DNA from 2 places in the Arthrobacter sp. UYCu712 genome. Region 1 is predicted to be linked to the other one. Evidence: riboswitches for the same ligand, from Rfam matches in the RefSeq annotation. Region 1 holds a riboswitch; the other holds the start of a gene.
What was found. A riboswitch is a leader RNA that binds a small molecule or an ion and turns the genes downstream of it on or off. The one in region 1 is predicted to bind glycine.
Positions count from the first base shown of each region.

Region 2: another riboswitch for glycine. It lies ahead of gcvP (aminomethyl-transferring glycine dehydrogenase); the one in region 1 lies ahead of gcvP (aminomethyl-transferring glycine dehydrogenase).

Region 1 is NZ_JBEPOZ010000007.1:50,978-54,375, reverse strand. Features, by position in the region: gene gcvP (aminomethyl-transferring glycine dehydrogenase) at 1-1,709, opposite strand, end outside; glycine riboswitch at 1,759-1,875, opposite strand; glycine riboswitch at 1,877-1,975, opposite strand; gene ABIB51_RS09100 (TetR/AcrR family transcriptional regulator) at 2,171-2,710, opposite strand; gene ABIB51_RS09095 (MFS transporter) at 2,779-3,398, shown strand, end outside.
Region 2 is NZ_JBEPOZ010000024.1:4,631-8,028, forward strand. Features, by position in the region: gene gcvP (aminomethyl-transferring glycine dehydrogenase) at 1-1,583, opposite strand, end outside; glycine riboswitch at 1,635-1,741, opposite strand; glycine riboswitch at 1,743-1,840, opposite strand; gene ABIB51_RS18605 (MOSC domain-containing protein) at 1,952-2,524, shown strand; gene ABIB51_RS18610 (alpha/beta fold hydrolase) at 2,626-3,237, opposite strand; gene ABIB51_RS18615 (MFS transporter) at 3,248-3,398, opposite strand, start outside.

The DNA.
Region 1 (3,398 bases):
TCGCCCTGCGATCCGGCGTTGGGCTGGATGGAGACCTGGTCGTAGCCGGTGATCTCGGTGAGCTGGGCTTCGAGGTCCTCGATCAGTTCGCGCCAGCCGGCAGTCTGGGATTCCGGGGCGAAGGGGTGGATGGAGGCGAACTCCGGCCAGGAGATGGCTTCCATTTCGGCCGTGGCGTTCAGCTTCATGGTGCAGGACCCCAGCGGGATCATGGTGCGGTCCAAAGCCAGGTCGCGGTCCGAGAGCCGGCGGATGTAGCGCAGCAGCTGGGTCTCGGAACGGTGGGTGTTGAAGACCGGGTGCTGGAGGTAGTCGGAGGTCCGCTGGACGGCGTGATCCAGGCCGAAAGCGGAGCCATCGCCGGATGCTGCGTGGGTGCCGGTCGCGCCGAACGCGGCAACGACGTCGGCGACGATGGCCGCCGTCGTGGCTTCATCCGCGGAGATGCCGACGGTGTCCGCGTCGATGCCGCGCAGGTTGATGCCCTTGGCCTCGGCGGCGGCGACGATCTGTTCCGCCTTGCCGGGGACCGAAACGGTGACGGTGTCGAAGAAGCTCGTGTGCAGCACGTCCAGGCCGGCGGCCTTCAGCCAGGCGGCGATGGTCCGGGCGTGGCCGTGCGTGGTCTCGGCGATTGCTTTGAGGCCGTCCGGGCCGTGGTAGACGGCGTAGAAGGAGGCGACGATGGCCAGCAGCGCCTGCGCGGTGCAGATGTTGGACGTGGCCTTCTCGCGGCGGATGTGCTGTTCGCGGGTCTGCAGCGCCAGCCGGTAGGCCGGGACGCCGGCGTTGTCCTTGGACACGCCCACGAGGCGGCCGGGCATGGACCGCTCCAGGCCCTTCTGGACTGCCATGTAGGCGGCGTGCGGGCCGCCGAAGAACAGCGGAACACCGAAGCGCTGGGCCGAGCCGACGGCGATGTCCGCGCCCTGCTCGCCCGGGGAGGTGATCAGGGTGAGGGACAGCAGGTCCGCGGCGACGGTGACGAGGGCGCCGCGTTCCTTGGCGTCGGCGATGACGGCGGCGTGGTCGAACACGCGGCCTGAGACGCCGGGCTGCTGCAGGACGACGCCGTTGATGACGCCGTCGGGCAGTCCCTTGGAGAGGTCGGCGACCTCGACCTCGAACCCGAGCGCCTCGGCGCGGCCCTTGACGATCGCGATGGTCTGCGGGAGGCAGTCGGCGTCCAGCACGGTCTTGCCGTCGTGGGCCGTCTTGTTCTTGTTGGCGCGGCGCATCATCAGGACGGCCTCGGCGACGGCGGTGGCTTCGTCGAGCAGCGAGGCGTTGGCGATGGGGAGCCCGACGAGGTCCTGGACCATGGTCTGGAAGTTCAGCAGCGCCTCAAGCCGGCCCTGCGAGATTTCTGGCTGGTACGGCGTGTAGGCCGTGTACCAGGCCGGGGCCTCAAGGATATTGCGGCGGATGACCGCGGGGGTGAGGGTGTCGGAGTAACCCTGCCCGATCATCTGGACGGCCGTCTTGTTCTTCCCGGCAATCCTGCGCAGTTCGGCGAGGACTTCCACTTCGCTCAGGGCTGCGCCGAGCGCGAGGTCGGAGTCCTGCCGGATGTCCTTCGGGACGGCGGTGTCTACGAGCGCGTCGACGGTGTCGTAGCCGACAGCCTTCAGCATGGCGTCGACGTCGGACTGGCGGCGGGCGCCGATGTGCCGGTCAACGAAGGACGTGGAGGCTGAGGTAACAGTCACAAGGAACTCCATAACTAAGGCGGCAGGGTACGCCGCATTGATTCGGGTTCCTCCCCGCTCTGTATTGGACCTGAGAGTTTCCGCGGACCCGTGCTTTCGCATGGCTCGGCTTGCACCGTCGGTGAGCTCAGCATGTCAGATGACAGCCTGCTACTTTCCAGAGTTGCCTTGCCGCGGCGGTACATGGGCCTGAGAGATTCCTGGGGAGGGTTTGCTCCTACGGCGCCTGCTTGTACCTACTTGCAGGACTCTCCCGCCGCAGATCAATGGCATATTCAATTGCTCGTGACCGCAGTCACAGCTTCCATTGTCCTACGCCCGGCCCCGCACCGCAAACCATGACGGCGCCAGGACCCCGGCCGGACGCGAAATCGCGGGAAGGCTGCGAGGTCGCCGGAAAATTCCGGCGACCTCGCGCGTTTCCGGCGACCTCGGCGGACCGGAGTTGCCCGGTGTCCGGCTCAGCCACGCAGCCGTTCGACGGCGGCCAGCAGGCTCGCGACATCCCCGCCGACCTGCGGGAGCGGTCCGCCCGGCCCGCGGGCCAGCATCGCGTTGAAGTAGAGCCCGTCGCCCATGTAGAGGACCGCCTTGGCCATGCCCGGCCCGACGTCGGCGGCGAGCAGTTCCAGCCAGCCCGCCTGGGCGGCGGCTATCCGCTGCAGGGTTTCCTCGTGGGCCACTTCGGCCAGCCGGGTGGCTGCGACGAAGACGCGGTCCATCGGGGTGTCGGCCCAGACCGAGGATTTGATGAAGTATGCGGCAGCCCCTTCCGGAGCGGCGGCCATCCTCCCGAGGTCCTCGCCGAGGAGCCGGTCGAGCCGTTCCAGCAGCACGGAGACCATGGCTTCCTTGTTCGGGAAATGGTAGAGCAGCCCGCCTTTGGAGACTCCGGCCAGCCGGGCCACGGCGTCCACCGTTGCCGCCCGTTCACCCTCTTCGATCAGCAGGGATTCGAAGGCGTCAAGGACGGCTTCGCGGGCGACGGGTTTTCTGGGCATGGATCCCATCATGCCTGCCCTGCCCGGAATTTCTTAACTGTACCGTCTGGACGGTATAGTTATCAGTTATGAGGACTACATCGATTCCTGCAGCCACCAGCACAACGCCGGCATCCGCCCCGCGGGCGGCGTGGCGCGACTGGCTGGCACTGTCCCTGCTGATGTTCCCCGTATTGCTGGTCGCGGTGGACAACACGGCGCTCACTTTTGCGCTGCCGGCGATCGCCCGCGGCCTCGACGCCTCGGGAGTCGAGCTGCTGTGGATTGTCGATGCCTATCCCCTGGTGCTCGCCGGGCTGCTGGTGGCTATGGGCAGCCTGGGCGACAGGATCGGCCGCCGCCGGCTTCTTTTCATCGGCAGCACGGGCTTCGCGGCTGTCTCGGCCGTCACCGCCTTCGCGCCCAGCGCCGAATGGCTGATCGCCGGACGGGCCGGGCTGGGATTTTTCGGGGCCATGCTGATGCCGTCCACGCTGTCCCTGATCCGCAACATTTTCCCCGAACCGAACCGGCGGCGGCTCGCCGTGGCCATCTGGGCCGCGGGCTTCTCCGGCGGCGCCGCCCTGGGCCCGATCTTCGGCGGCTGGCTCGTGGAGCACTTCTGGTGGGGCGCCATCCTGCTGGTTGCCGTGCCGATCATCCTGCCGCTACTCGCGCTCGGTCCCGTGCTGATCCCGGAATCACGGGA
Region 2 (3,398 bases), on a different contig from region 1:
GGGGCGAAGGGGTGGATGGAGGCGAACTCCGGCCAGGAGATCGCTTCCATTTCTGCGGTGGCGTTCAGCTTCATGGTGCAGGAGCCCAGCGGGATCATGGTCCGGTCCAGCGCGAGGTCCCGGTCCGAGAGCTTGCGGATGTAGCGCAGCAGCTGGGTCTCGGAGCGGTGGGTATTGAAGACCGGGTGCTGCAGGAATTCGGAGGTGCGCAGCACCCTCTCGGGCAGCTCGAAACCCTTGGCCTCCACAACTGGACCGGCACCGAAGGCGACGACGACCGCGGAGATGACCTCCGCCGTCGTCGTCTCATCGACTGACACGCCAACTGTGTCCGTATCGATGAGGCGCAGGTTGATGCCCCGGGCTTCGGCGGCGGTGATGACCTTGTGGGCTTTGCCGGGCACACGGACCGTAACGGTGTCGAAGAAGGAGTCGCTCACCAGTTCCCGGCCCGCGATCTTCAGCGTGGTGGCGAGGGTGCGGGCGTTGTTGTGGACGGTCTCGGCGATAGCCTTCAGTCCGTCGGGGCCGTGGTAGACGGCGTAGAACGAGGAGACGATGGCCAGCAGTGCCTGCGCGGTGCAGATGTTGGACGTGGCCTTCTCGCGGCGGATGTGCTGCTCGCGGGTCTGGAGGGCCAGGCGGTAGGCGGGGACGCCGGCGTTGTCCTTGGAGACGCCGACAATGCGGCCGGGGAGCGTGCGTTCCATGCCGCTCCGGACCGCCATGTACGCGGCGTGCGGGCCGCCGAAGAACAGCGGGACACCGAAGCGCTGGGCCGAGCCGACGGCGATGTCCGCGCCCTGCTCGCCCGGAGGGGTGATCAGGGTGAGCGCCAGGAGGTCGGCTGCCACTGTGACCAGTGCGCCCCGGTCCTTGGCCTCTGCGATCACGCCGGACTGGTCCCACACCCGGCCGGAAACGCCCGGCTGCTGCAGCACGACACCGCTGATGTCGCCGTCGGGCAGTCCCTTGGAGAGGTCCGCGACCTCCACCTCGAAGCCGAGGGCCTCGGCGCGGCCCAACACGATGGCGATTGTCTGCGGCAGGCAGTCGGCGTCCAGGACGGTCTTGCCGTGCTGGGCCGGCTTGTTCTTGTTGGCGCGGCGCATCAGGAGCACGGCCTCGGCGACGGCGGTGGCCTCGTCGAGGAGCGACGCGTTGGCTACCGGGAGCGCTGTGAGTTCCTGGACCATGGTCTGAAAGTTCAGCAGCGCCTCGAGCCGGCCCTGTGAGATTTCCGGCTGGTAGGGCGTGTAGGCGGTGTACCAGGCGGGGGCTTCGAGGATGTTCCGGCGGATGACGGCCGGGGTGATGGTGTCGTAGTAGCCCTGGCCGATCATCTGGACCGCGGTCTTGTTCTTCGCGGCCAGCATGCGCAGCTCGGCCAGTACCTCGACTTCGCTGAGTCCGCTGTCCAGGCTGAGCGGCTTTTCCTGGCGGATGGAATCGGGAACCGCATTGTCGACGAGGCCGTCAAGGCTGTCGTAGCCGACGGCCTTGAGCATGGTGTCGATGTCTGTTTGGCGGCGCGCGCCGATGTGGCGGTCTGCGAACGTGGACGGGGACGATTGAACCGTCATTGAGGAACTCCATAATTCAGGTGGCGCCAAAGCGTCACGATGATTCGGGTTCCTCCCCGCTCTGTATTGGACCTGAGAGTTTCCGCTTTGCCTGCTGTTAGCAGGGCGCCACTTGCACCGTCGGTGAGCCCGGTTTCCCGGACTGCTTTCCAGAGTTGCCTTGCCGCGGCGGTACGTGGGCCTGAGAGATTCCTGGGGAGGATTTGCTCCTACGGCGCCTGCTGAACGTACCGGCAGGACTCTCCCGCCGCAGATCATAAGCCGTGCCACTAAATGGGTGACACGGCTCACACTTTACCTGCTGCTTTGGCGGGATGCAACAGCGGGTCTCATAAGGCGGTAGTACCGCGGGACGATAGTTTTGGAGGATGACGGCTAGCTACAGGTATGACGTGGAGGTCCTGCACCTGCTCGTGTCGCCGGCGCACGCCTACTTCGGGCGAGCCCGGGAAGGCGCGGCCGATGTCCCTACCACCGATGCCGAGCACGTGGAGCTGGTGGCCGGCAAGGGCATCGTCGGTGATCGGTTCTTCGGCAAGGCAGCGCACATGGATGCCGCAGTGACAGTGTTCGCGATCGAGGCTCTCGAGGAGATCGCCGCGGAACTGGGCACGGTACCCCTCGACCCGCTCCTGACGCGCCGCAACGTGGTCCTCAGGGGAGCCCACCTGGCGCCGCTGCTCGGGCAAAATTTCGCACTGGAATCGCGCGGTGACCTCGTGCGGCTCAAGGCCGGGCGGCCTGCCCATCCTTGCGTCTGGATGGATGAGATGCTCGCCCCGGGTGCCCACAAAGCCATGCGCGGGCGGGGCGGCGTGCGCTGCCAGGTGCTTTCCGACGGCATCCTGCACCGCGGACCGGCAGTGCTGATCAGCCCCGTGCCGCTCGACCCCGGACGCGCAGGCGACGCGACCCTGTTGCGCCCGTCGCGGTTGCCCTAGCCTGCCGCGGCGCCTCGCTGATCAGGCGTGCTCAAAGGACGACGGCGGGAGGTCCCGCCGTCGTCAGCTACCCGCCGCTGGCTGCCTGCTCGCCGAGGTAGTCACCATGGCCGCCGGGGACCACCAGCAGTCGGGCGCCCGGGACGGCGCCTGCCATCCGCGCGGCATACTCGGCGGCGACAACGTCGCGGTCGGCGCTCACCACCAGCGTGGCGGCCGTGATGGTGCCGAGCTCTTCGTCGGGCCATCCGGGGGAAGTCCAGGATCCGCCGGCGGTCCAGCTCGAAGAGCCGCCCCAGGTGGCCGGGTTCGGGGTTGAGGCGGCGGTCGGCGTCCTTGTAGGTGTCCGGCATGTCATCGAGGGTGGCCTTCGCCATTCCGTCCCAGAACTCGGCCGGCACGGCGCCGCGGCTCGCAAAGGTGGAGGCGGCGATGAGCCGGCGGACGACGGCGGGACTCCCGAGTCCCAGCGCGATGGCGGTGTGGCCGCCGGCACTGAATCCCAGCACGTCCACGGTTTCCACGTTGAGTTGGTCCAAAACAGCGAGGACGTCGCCGGCGGAGTTCTCGGCGGTGAGTGGCCGGCTGGTGGGCTGGGTGCGGCCGTGGCCCTCCTCCTCGACGGCAATCACCTGGCGTTGGTCTGCCAGCAGCGGGATGAGTTCCGACCAAAAAAGCCAGGATTTGGCCTCGCCCCCGGGGCTTCTTGGCACCCCTTCCGGATTACCCTCGCGCGGCGGCGCGTACGTGTTGGACGTTTCTTGTGGCGGGCATCCCGATAACGGCGACGACGGTGAGTACGGCACCGATCATTACGGCCAGGAACACGGCGGCGGAGGCTGACACGATCGTATGGGGATCCGTGCCGCCGTTC